DNA from 3 places in the Mesorhizobium sp. WSM4806 genome. Region 1 is predicted to be linked to each of the others. Evidence: riboswitches for the same ligand, from Rfam matches in the RefSeq annotation. Region 1 holds a riboswitch; each other region holds the start of a gene.
The links. A riboswitch is a leader RNA that binds a small molecule or an ion and turns the genes downstream of it on or off. The one in region 1 is predicted to bind cobalamin.

Region 1 (3,941 bases):
TGCGTGTTGTCGACGTTGATGGTCGCCTGCTTGTTGATGTCGGTTCTGCCAAAGTTGTCGCTACCGGCAAAAGCGCCGCCCGCAGCAATCAAAAGCGCGGCGGCGGTAAGAACGATCTTCTTCATTTTCAAAATTCCTGGATTTTCTTGGTTCCGCCAGCCCGGCGGGCAAATGCCGCCGCCGCTGTTGGAACGAACTGTTAGTTGTTGCCGAACAGGTTACGGTCGCTGCCGTTGACGGGTTTCTCGTCAGCCGGAACCGGATTCTGCGCCGAAGCCGAATTCCGAAACGAAGCCGTGTACGAGTTGCTGTCGACCGCAGCGGCCGGCTGGTTGGCGCCGTTCGATCCAAAGTTGTCGCTGCCGGCAAAAGCGCTGCCGGAGATGGCCACAATGGCGGCGGTGGCAAGAATGAGCTTCTTCATTTCAAATACTCCTGAGTTCCTCAGATCCCGAGCGGCGGACCGCCACTTTGCTGTTTGGGACCAGCTGTTAATTGTTGCCGAAAAGGTTGCGGTTGGCGCCCTGGCCAACGGGCTGCTTTTCAGCGTGAGCCGGCGTCTGGACAGAGGCCGTATACGAGCTGTCGACCGCGACGGCCGGCTGGTTGGCGGCGTTGGACCCATAATGGTCGCTGCCGGCAAAGGCGCTGCCGGTGATGGCCAGAGCGGCGACGGCAGCAAGAGCGATCTTTTTCATTTTAGTACTCCAGTATCTTGGTCTTCAGTCCGTCTAGCGGCGTGTCTTGGGAGGATGCGCGCGTCGTTCGGATAGCCCCGATGTGGGAAGGCCATTCGGCGGATTCCAATCACGAAGTTGTTCCGTGTGGAACAAGAATCTACACCTTGAAATTGTACCAGAGGCATCTACCACTATGGTTTTATGGTTCGTTTCAATATCTTATGCCAAATTTGCCGTTCGACGATTTGACGGATTGGCGGATCTGCGTTCACTGCGTGCTGCACGCATTGTCAACAGAAACGAACCGTTCGGTTCGATTTTAGAAGCGGCTAATAGTCACTTTTGTAAACTGTTAACCTTCCTGGTCTCCGCCGCGGGTCGGTTTCGATGTCACGGCAGCCGACAATGGCCGCCGACAAAGCGGGTTTCAGCCCTGCAGATAAAAACCTGCAGGTTTCGCCGGCGGTGTCGCGCCGCATGGATACGATGTCGCTTTCATGCCGGCAGTCAGCCGGCCGGCATGATTAGATCACGCCATCTCAGGTGCCGCTTGGTGACGACGAAGCGGAGAATTGGGAAGCCGGTCAGAACCCGGCGCTGCCCCCGCAACGGTGGTGGAGTTCAAGTCGCAACGGGAGACCACTGGGCCACAAGCCTGGGAAGGTGTCGCGACGAGTCCGCAAGGACACTCCAGAGCCCGGAAACCAGCCCGAGATTTTCAGACTCGACTGATCGCGGTGGGCGGTCAAGAGGTGGATGATGCACGTCCGGCCCTGTCGCCGGCGTGCAAACGGTCCTCCCTCCATCACCACCAGTTCAGTCCTTACACGAGGACAGGACATGGACGCGCGCAACGACATGCTGAGGCTCTTGCACGGCCGCAGGCAAGGCTATTCGCTCGAGCAGCCCTTCTACACCGATCCAGATTTCTTCAAGCTCGACATGGAGCTGATCTGGTATCGCGACTGGCTGTTCATCGGCCACGATTGCGAGTTGCCGAAATCTGGCAGCTATATCACCGCCCAGATCGGCGACTATCCGGTCGTGCTGGTCCGCGACCAGCAAGGCAAGATCAATGCCTTCCACAATTCCTGCCGGCATCGCGGCAGCCGTGTCTGCAATGCCGACAAGGGCACTGCGGCGAAGCTGGTCTGCCCCTATCACCAGTGGACCTACGAGCTGGACGGCCGGCTGTTGTTTGCTCGCCAGATGGCAGACGGCTTCGACAAGAGCCAGTTCAGCCTGAAGCCGGTGGCTTGCGAAAGCGTTGGCGGCTACATCTTTATCTGCCTGGCCAACGAGCCGGCCGACTTCGCGCCGATGCGCGCCATGATCGAGCCTTACCTCCTGCCGCACCGGCTGCGCGAGGCAAAAATCGCCTTCGAATCGACCATCGTCGAGAAGGGCAACTGGAAGCTCGTCTGGGAGAACAACCGCGAGTGCTACCATTGCGCCGGCAACCATCCGGAACTCTGCAAGACATTCCCGGAAGCGCCGACCGTCACCGGCGTGCAGGGCGCCGACAGCGATCCAGAGATGCTCGCGCACTGGGCGAAATGCGAGGCGGCGGGCTTGCCGAGCAAGTTCCGCATCGATCCGGCCGGGCAGTATCGCGCCACCCGCGCGCCGCTGCTGCGCGACGCCGTCAGCTACACGATGACGGGAAGACGCGCGGTGAAGAAGAACCTTTCCGACAGCGTTTCGACCGACCGTATCGGCTCGCTGCTGCTCTATCACTATCCGACGAGTTGGAACCATATCCTCGGCGATCATGCCGTCACCTTCCGCGTGCTGCCGATCAGTGCCACGGAAACGGCCGTCACCACCAAATGGCTTGTCCACAAGGACGCGGTCGAAGGCGTCGATTACGACCTCGCCGAACTCACCCATGTCTGGACCGAGACCAACGACCAGGACCGTCGCATTGTCGAGGAAAACGCCTTCGGCATCCTGTCGCCGGCCTATGAGCCCGGCCCCTATTCGGAACTGCATGAGGGCGGCGTCATCCAGTTCGTCGAATGGTACGCCTCCTTCATCGGGCCGCGCCTTGCCGAGGCCGGGCGGCCGGCGCTGCGCAGCGTCGCCTGAACGAGGTCAAGGGGATGAATGCGATGACGGACCTTGGCCTCTACCGCCATCTCGACGAGATGGCGCCCTGGAACGACAGGCTCCAGGTGCTGGAAGTCATCGGCGTCAGCGACGAGGCGCCTGACGTGAAGACCTTCACCTTCCGCTCTGACAACCAGACCTGGTTCCGCTACAGACCGGGGCAGTTCGTGACGCTGGAACTGCCGACCACCGAGGGCCCGATGATGCGGACCTATACGCTGTCGTCCTCGCCGTCGAGGCCGTTCTCGATCGCGGTGACGGTGAAAGCGCAGGCCGGCAGCCTCGGCACCCGCTGGATGTTCGACAATCTGAAGCCCGGCGTTCACGTGAAGGCCTATGGGCCGGCGGGCGACTTTTCGCTGCACAGCCATCCAGCGGCCAAGTATCTGTTCATTTCGGCCGGCTCAGGCGTGACGCCGATGATGTCGATGCTGCGCTGGCTGAACGACTGCGCGCCATGGACAGATGTCGGCTTCGTCAACTGCGCGCGAAAGCCCGAGGAGATCATCTTCCGCAAGGAGCTCGAGCTGCTCGGCAGCCGCATGCCGGGCCTGACGCTCGGCTTCATGATCGAGGAGCGGTCCAGCCGTGAGGGCTGGTTCGGCCATATGGGCCGGATCGACGCGATACGGCTGCCGCTGCTGGCGCCCGATTTTCGCGAGCGCGAAATTTTCTGCTGCGGCCCCGACCCGTTCATGCGCGCCGTGCGGCAGATGCTAGAGGCGGCCGGCTTCGACATGGCCAACTACCATCAGGAGAGCTTTGCGGCCCCGGCGGTGGAGGAAATACCGGCTCCGTTCGGTTCGCCGGCAGAGGGTGGGCCGGCAGAGGGCGGGATCGAAGTACCTGCCGAGGCCGCAACGCCGATCCGCTTTTCGGTTTCGGATATTGACGCCGACTGCGTTGCCGGCCAGACCGTGCTGCAGACGGCGCGCGCTTCGGGCGTACGAATTCCCGCAGCCTGCGAGTTCGGCCTGTGCGGAACCTGCAAGGTGAAAAAGGTCTCGGGCACAGTCGAGATGAGCCACAATGGCGGCATCCTCGATCACGAGATCGACGACGGCTTCATCCTTGCCTGCTGTTCGAAGCCGCTGACGGCGCTCGAGATCGACGCCTGACCGGGGAGCTTAAACCCCGTAGCGCTCGGTGCGG
Region 2 (3,941 bases), on a different contig from region 1:
CTGTCCGACAGTCGCGCGCGGGCAAGTTGGGCGAGATGTAAAATCTCGCCGACTTCCGGGACACGTGGTGAGTGAATGTCGTAGACGCCAGGACCGATGTCATTCGGATATTTGGACTTCGTGAAGGCGTCTAGCAGTTCCATTTTGGAGCGCGACGTCTCAATCGAAATTACGTCCGCGTCCAGTTCAGCGATCGAGTCGATGATCTCATTGAACTCAGAATAGCACATGTGGGTGTGAATTTGGGTCGCGTCCGCTACACCCGTTGAAGCGAGCCGGAAGCATTCGACAGCCCAGCCGAGATAATGTTTCCAGTCGGACTTCCGCAGGGGCAAGCCTTCGCGAAACGCGGCCTCATCGATCTGGATCACCCTTGCGCCAGCTCTTTCCAGGTCGGCCACTTCATCGCGGATGGCGAGCGCGATTTGGCGGCAGACCTCGGCGCGGGGTACGTCGTCGCGCACAAAAGACCAGTTAAGAATCGTCACTGGGCCTGTGAGCATGCCCTTTACCGGCTTTTTCGTCAGCGACTGGGCAAATTGCCACCAGAGGACCGTCATCGGATTGGGCCGCGATACGTCGCCGAAGATGATGGGAGGGCGCACGAGCCGGGAGCCGTAACTTTGCACCCAGCCATGCTGGGTGAAGGCGAGGCCGGACAGCTGCTCGCCGAAATGCTGCACCATGTCGTTTCGTTCGAACTCGCCGTGTACCAGCACGTCCAGCCCGATCTCCTCCTGCCAACGCACAGCCGCCTCAGTCTCCTTCTTCAGGAAGGCCTGGTAGTCGACATAGCTCAGCCGGCCCTTCGCGTGAGCGGAGCGCGCCCTGCGCACCCCGGGCGTCTGCGGGAAGGACCCGATGGTCGTCGTCGGGAACGGCGGCAGGCGGAGCGTGTCGGCCTGGACTCTCGAGCGCTTGGCAAATGCGCTCTTTCGTTGCTTCATGACGCCGTCAATGCTGCTAATTCGACCGTGGACGAGCGGATCATGGACCTTTGTAGACATTGCGCGCGCGGCGGCCGCCTCGGCAGAAGCTTTCAGTGCGCCTGCTACGGCCTCCCTGCCTTCGGATAAGGCTTGGGCCAGCACAAGCAGCTCTTCACTCTTCTGGGCGGCAAATGCCAGCCACGAACTGACATCCACATCGAGCGCGGTCTCCATCCGCAGGTCCATCGGCACATGAAGCATCGAGCAGGAAGGCGCAATCTCGACGCGATCCAGCGGCCAGCCGGCAACGATCGGCTTGATGCGGTCGAGAATGGCAGCCAGATTCGCGCGCCAGACGTTGCGGCCGTCGATCAAGCCAAGTGAGAGCACCAGATCCTTCGGTGCGAGCCGACCAACCGTCTCCAACTGCTCGGGAGCGCGCACGAGGTCGAGATGTAGGCCCGCCAGGCGCAGCGAAAGCGCGGTCTCCAGATTGTCTCCCAGCGGCCCGAAATAGGTCGCCAGCATAATTTTCAACTTGGGCGCGGCTTTCGACAGCTGGCCGTATGTGAATTCGAAGGCAGCTCGTTCGTTCGGGTTAAGATCGAGCACAAGCGCCGGCTCATCAATCTGCACCCAGTCCGCCCCCGAGAGCTCCAGCGTCCGCAGGAGTTGCTCGTAGACGGGCAGCAGCCGCGGTAGGAGCGCTATCGGATCGAAACCCTGGTCGGGAGACTTCGCCAGCTTGAGGAAGGTGACCGGTCCAAGGATGACCGGGCGTGTATGGATGCCAAGCTCTTTTGCCTCCAGAAAGTGATCGACTGGGTTCGTCGACGAGAGGGCGAATGTCTGATCCTGGCTCAGCTCCGGCACGATGTAGTGGTAGTTAGTGTCGAACCATTTGGTCATTTCCATCGCGGTTACGCGCTGCCCCTGAACCGCATGCCCGTGACTGGCGTGTCCACAACCCGCAGTATCGCCTTGCGTCCCGCGCGCCATCGCGAAGTAGATGTCGAGCGGGACCTCGCCGCCCGTCCAGCCGTAACGAGCTGGCACGGCGCCGACCATTGCTGCGGTGTCGAGCACATGGTCATACAGTGAGAAGTCGTTCGACGGGATTTTCGACACGCCGCGATCATGCTGCTCGCTCCAGCTGGCGGCACGGAGTGCCTTCGCCGTCGCGAGAAGGTTGGCAGCAGAAGATTTTCCGGACCAGTAGCTTTCGAGCGCGAATTTCAGTTCTCGCCGGCGACCGACACGCGGCATGCCAAGCGTTGCTATGGGAACTTGCTGGGAGACATTCATTCCATACCCCGATGGTTGGGGCGGGGACAAGGAAGGCGCTAGCAGGCCGGCATGAACACCGAGCTGCCGCGGCCACCAGACACCCCGCCCGTGGACGTTGTTCACCGTGGCAGGTCTCCTGGCTCGCGGGTCACAGCCTCTGCCCCGTCTTCCCGGGGCAGGTCGCCCAGTGACATTGGTGGGTTGGCTCGCCGCTTACAGTTGCGGGGGCAGCGCCGGCATTGCACCGGTTTCCCTCTTAGCTCCGCTACGGCAACACCTTGCGGAGAACCACGACATGCGGACAATCGCAGCAGCTCGCATTGTTGTCAATAACGTATAAAGAAATGTTTATGTGTTTATGTGAACTGTTTACCTGCGGCGCGTTCCCAAGTCGCAGGTCGCCGTAGAGCTGAGCCTTCTGCGCCACTCTCCGGTCTGCGCAGGCTGTGCCTCGCCGCTCGGGCAATCTGCCATTTGTACGATTCCGTCCCAAAACGAACTTCGTCAAAAATGGCGCGTGTTGGCCATTCATGATCGGGCGGCAGTACTGGCCCGAAGTGCGACAAGTCCTGAGCCTCAACAACCAGAAATTTGGAGAAAAACCGCCATCCTTCTCGGACTGGTACGCGTTCGATTTACACGCGCTCGTCTGGACAGCCTGCACAACAGGAAGGTGGGCAACACGTGGCGGAAATGCCGCCCTACAGCGAACCCGCCTGTTCAGCCTCGCGGCGCAAATTCTGCCGGGGTCTGGGGCCGATCTGCTGGATCACCAATCCGGCCGCCAGTGAGCCAAGGTCGCCGCAGGTCTGCAGGTCGCGGCCTTGCGTGTAGCCATGCAGGAAGCCGGCGGCATAGAGATCGCCGGCGCCTGTCGTGTCAACCAGTTCCTTGATCGCGGTCGCCTTGATCACCACGGTCTCGCCGCCGCGCACGATCACCGAGCCCTTTTCAGAACAGGTCACGGCGGCGATCCTGCAATCCGTGCGGATCTGCGCCAGTGCCTCGTCGAACGAGGCGGTCTGGTACAGCGACTTGATCTCGTGGCTGTTGGCAAACACGATGTCGACGGTGCCCGAGCGCATCAGCTCCAGAAACTCCTCGCGGTAGCGGTCGACGCAGAACGAATCCGACAATGTCATCGACACTTCGCGCCCGGCTGCGTGGGCGAGCTTCGCCGTCTGCCGGAACGCTTCCTTGGCGCGCGGCGGGTCCCACAGATAGCCCTCGAAATAGGTGACGGCGGCGCCCGACGCCTTGTCCGCCTCGACATCCTCCGGACCGAGCTCGACGCAAGCGCCGAGATAGGTGTTCATCGAGCGCTCGCCGTCCGGCGTGACGAAGATCATCGAGCGCGCCGTCGGCGGTTCGCCATCGAGCGGCCTGGTGTCGAAGGCCACGCCCTGGGCGTGCATGTCATGGGCGTAGATTTCGCCGAGCGTGTCGTTCGAGACCTTGCCGAAGAAGGCGGCGCGGCCGCCGAAGCTGGCGACGCCCGCCGCCGTGTTGCCGGCGCTGCCGCCGGAGGCTTCGATGGCCGGGCCCATGCGGCTGTAGAGCAGCTCGGCGCGCCTCGTGTCGATCAGGTTCATCGCGCCCTTGATGATGCCGTTCGTCTCAAGGAATGCCTCGTCGCACTGGGCGATGATGTCGACAATGGCATTACCGATACAAAGCACGTCATAGTCCAGCATCTATTCATATCTCCGCCAAAAACCCACCCTC
Region 3 (3,941 bases), on a different contig from region 1:
CGTTCATGCTGCAGCTTTCCGTTGGCGGCCAATCCACTCTGATTACAGCACCGGACCCACTTGCGGAAGCGTGACAGTTTAACCACTGAACCGTTTTAGGGGGCTCTATGCTGCAACGCGGCGAGGGTTAGCGCAGGGCTTTCGGCGAAGCAAGTCAAACCTTGTTCAAAACACGGTGCTCGACGGCATATCCGGATAAACTGGTCCAATCCGCTCCTGTTTGATTTCCTTCGCTTTTTACTCCACTTTTCTCTCCTGACATGGATGCCGCCAGAACCCTGCTAGCATGGTGCGGAATCATCTCTCCCACCTTTGGTCGAACGCCGACAGAGTGCCGTCTGCATGAAGGAAAAAATCTCGCTCGCCATGGCCCGGCGCATCGCGCTTGCCGCACAGGGGTTTGCCGATCCTCGCCCTAACGGCACGCCCGATCGCCGCCATCTGGCCCGTGTGCTTGCCCGGACCGGTCTGCTGCAGATCGATTCCGTCAGCGCGGTGGTGCGTGCCCATTATATGCCGCTCTATTCGCGGCTTGGCCCCTACCCGCTCGCCCTGCTCGACAACGCCGCCGTGACGCGCAAGCGCAAAGTCTTCGAATATTGGGCGCACGAAGCCTCCTTTCTGCCGGTCGAAACCTATCCGCTGATGCGCTGGCGCATGGAACGGGCCGAGCGCGGCGAGGAAATGTATAACGGGCTGGCCAAGTGGGGCCGCGAACGCGCCGCCTACATTGAAGACATTTATCGCGAGGTCGTCGAACGCGGCCCGATCGCCGCTTCCGCCCTGGAGGGCCAGAAAGGCTCAGGCGGCTGGTGGGGCTGGAGCGACGCCAAGCACGCTTTCGAATGGCTGTTCTGGGCCGGCCGCATCACCACCGCGTCGCGTCGTGGCTTCGAGCGGCTTTATGATCTGCCGCAGCGCGTGCTGCCGCCGGCGACACTTGCCCTGCCGGTGCCCTCGCCTGAGGATGCGCACCGCGAATTGCTGCGCATCTCCGCCCGCGCCCACGGCGTCGCCACAGCAGGCGACCTGCGCGACTATTTCCGCCTCTCTCCCGCTGATATCAAAGGCCGCATTGAGGAACTGGTCGACGCCGGTGATCTTTTGCCGGTTCGGGTCGAAGGCTGGAGCAAGCAAGCCTATCTTCACAGGGACGCCCGTTTTCCGCGCAAAATCGAGGCGCGCGCCTTGCTCGCTCCGTTCGATCCGGTCGTCTTCGAGCGGGCGCGCACGGAACGGCTGTTCGACTTCCGCTATCGCATCGAGATCTACACCCCTGCCGAAAAGCGCCAATACGGCTATTATGTGCTGCCGTTCCTGCTCGGCGAAAGGATCGTGGCGCGCATCGACCTTAGGGCTGACCGCCGGGCCGGCGTGCTGCGCGTCCATGCCGCCTATGCCGAGCCCGGCGCGCCGCCGCAAACCGCCGCCGAACTTTTTGAGGAATTGCAGTTGATGCAGGGCTGGCTCGGGCTCGAACGCATCGAGGTGACGCCTGCGGGGGATCTGGGTTCGGCTCTCGCCGACATTGCGGCGTCGTAGACGTGCGTTGACACGACTGCCTCCACAAGCCTAAATCCGGTTCAGACGGTCTCCTCTCGGCAAAGGGAGGAGCCAAGAGGGAATGCGGTGCGAAATCCGATTTCAAATCCGCGGCTGTCCCCGCAACTGTAAGCGACGAGCCAAGGCCGATAACCACTGGGAAAATCCCGGGAAGGCGGCACCAAGGCGATGACCCGCGAGCCAGGAGACCTGCCGTCTAGGACATAAAAATCCGATCGCCTGGCGGGTTTTCCGGGCAAGGAGCCTGATTTGGAACGCGACAGCAGTTTTTCGGCTGAGACAGCGGGCGTATTGTCCGGCGATGATGATGCTCTGGCCGACGTCACCGTGATCGTCTGCGCCTCCTGCCGTGACGAGACCGGCTCCGACGGCCATCCCCGCGCCGGCGAATTGTTGGCCGAAGACACGCGCCGCGCCGCCTCTGGCGAAAATATCCGTATCCGCAGCGTCGAATGCCTCGGCAACTGCAAGCGCCGCCTCAGCGCCGCTATCCTGCGCGACGGCTGCTGGAGCTATGTCTTCGGCGACTTGACCGCGACCAGCGGCGCCGATCTCATCACCGGCGCAAAACTCTTCGCCACCTCGACCGACGGCCTCATCCCATGGCGCGGTCGCCCCGATTGCCTGAAGCGCGGCCTCGTTGCCCGCATCCCTCCCCTCGACCTTTCGAAGGACCAGATATGACCACTTCCGTCTCCCGCGTGCCCTGCACCGTCGTCACCGGCTTCCTCGGCGCCGGCAAGACGACCCTGATCCGCCATCTGCTCGAAAACGCCGGCGGCAAGCGGCTGGCCATCATCGTCAACGAGTTCGGCGACATCGGCATCGACGGCGAGATTCTTAAGGGATGCGGCATCGACACCTGCCCTGAGGAAAACATCGTCGAGCTGGCCAATGGCTGCATCTGCTGCACCGTCGCCGACGATTTCGTCCCCGCACTCGACCAGATCCTGTCGCTGACGCCCAGGGTCGACCATATCCTGATCGAAACCTCCGGGCTGGCCCTGCCCAAGCCGCTGGTCCAGGCCTTCCAGTGGCCGACGGTGAAGAGCCGGGTGACGGTCGACGGCGTCATTGCCGTGGTCGACGGACCGGCGCTGGCCGAAGGCCGCGTTGCCAACGACATGGACGCCCTGCAGGCGCAGCGCGCGCAGGACGAGACGCTCGACCACGACGATCCAGTCGAGGAGGTGTTCGAGGACCAGCTCGCCTGCGCCGACCTGATCATATTGTCGAAGAGCGACCTGATGGACGCCACCGGCTCGGCCCGCGCCAATGCCGTCATCGGCAAGCACGCCGCCCGCGCGGTGAAGATCGTGCCGACCTCGCAGGGCAAGGTCGATCCCTCCGTGCTGCTCGGCCTCGGCCTTGCCGTCGAGGACGACATCGAGAACCGCAAGACCCACCACGACGACGAGCTCGATCACGAGCATGACGATTTCGACTCGTTCGTCATCGATATTCCGTCGATCGCCAATCCCGATGAGCTGGCTTTGCGTGTCGCCACGGCGGCGGAGGAAGAAAACGTGCTGCGCGTAAAAGGCTTCGTCGAGGTCGGCGGCAAGCCGATGCGACTGTTGCTGCAGGCTGTCGGGCCGCGCGTCAACCACTACTACGACCGCGCCTGGACTGCCGACGACGACCGCCGCTCGCGCCTCGTCGTCATCGGCCTGAAAGGGCTGAACCGCCCGGCCATCGAGCGTATTCTCGCCGGCTGACCTCAGGCACGAGCTGCGATGCACATCCTCACCACTACATCCGCCTCGCTCGACGATCTCGCCGAGCCTGTCGATCTCAGGCAGACGCCTGCGGATGTCGTGGCGCTGTCCTTCACCGACAGCGACCTGGCCGGGCTGGCGGCGGCATGGCAGGCAGACGCGGATCGCCTGCCGTCGATGCGGTTGGCGGCCTTGCGCGACCTGCGCCACCCGATGTCCGTCGACCTCTGGATCGACAGCGTCGCCCGGCACGCCAGGGTTATTCTGGTCCGCATCCTCGGTGGTTACGACTGGTGGCGCTACGGCTGCGACCAGCTCGCCTCGACCGCCCGCGCGCACGACATAAAACTGGCGCTGCTGCCCGGCGAATGCCGCGACGAGGATCTGCGACTGATCGAATGCTCGACGCTGCCGCGCCGGGAGCTCGACGGCCTGCTCGGCTATTTTCGCGAAGGCGGCCCGGAGAATATGACGGCGCTGGTGCAAAGGCTGGCAAGTCTCGCCGGATCAGATGTGGCGGTCGCGGAGCCGGTTGTCGTGCCGAAGGCGGGCTACTATCAACCAGGACGCGGTGTCATAGAGCGCGACGTCCCCCCCCCCCCCGGGGGGGGGGGGGCCGCCCCCCCCCGGGGGGGTGGGGTCGCCTGTGAAGTGCGCCAA

Region 2: another riboswitch for cobalamin. It lies ahead of metE (5-methyltetrahydropteroyltriglutamate--homocysteine S-methyltransferase); the one in region 1 lies ahead of AC0L2M_RS25850 (aromatic ring-hydroxylating oxygenase subunit alpha).
Region 3: another riboswitch for cobalamin. It lies ahead of AC0L2M_RS04430 (DUF1636 family protein); the one in region 1 lies ahead of AC0L2M_RS25850 (aromatic ring-hydroxylating oxygenase subunit alpha).

What each region holds. Positions count from the first base shown of each region.
Region 1 covers NZ_JBVVQZ010000019.1:40,034-43,974, forward strand. Annotated here, with positions in the region: gene AC0L2M_RS25830 (DUF680 domain-containing protein) at 1-125, opposite strand, end outside; gene AC0L2M_RS25835 (DUF680 domain-containing protein) at 200-424, opposite strand; gene AC0L2M_RS25840 (DUF680 domain-containing protein) at 492-698, opposite strand; gene AC0L2M_RS25845 (hypothetical protein) at 1,086-1,208, shown strand; cobalamin riboswitch at 1,205-1,407, shown strand; gene AC0L2M_RS25850 (aromatic ring-hydroxylating oxygenase subunit alpha) at 1,521-2,768, shown strand; gene AC0L2M_RS25855 (FAD-binding oxidoreductase) at 2,792-3,907, shown strand; gene AC0L2M_RS25860 (FAD-binding oxidoreductase) at 3,917-3,941, opposite strand, start outside.
Region 2 covers NZ_JBVVQZ010000025.1:43,656-47,596, forward strand. Annotated here, with positions in the region: gene metE (5-methyltetrahydropteroyltriglutamate--homocysteine S-methyltransferase) at 1-2,210, opposite strand, end outside; cobalamin riboswitch at 2,326-2,524, opposite strand; gene AC0L2M_RS30140 (adenosine kinase) at 2,918-3,910, opposite strand.
Region 3 covers NZ_JBVVQZ010000002.1:375,480-379,420, forward strand. Annotated here, with positions in the region: gene AC0L2M_RS04420 (NADH-quinone oxidoreductase subunit A) at 1-7, opposite strand, end outside; gene AC0L2M_RS04425 (winged helix-turn-helix domain-containing protein) at 343-1,542, shown strand; cobalamin riboswitch at 1,572-1,774, shown strand; gene AC0L2M_RS04430 (DUF1636 family protein) at 1,813-2,247, shown strand; gene cobW (cobalamin biosynthesis protein CobW) at 2,244-3,281, shown strand; gene AC0L2M_RS04440 (cobaltochelatase subunit CobN) at 3,300-3,941, shown strand, end outside.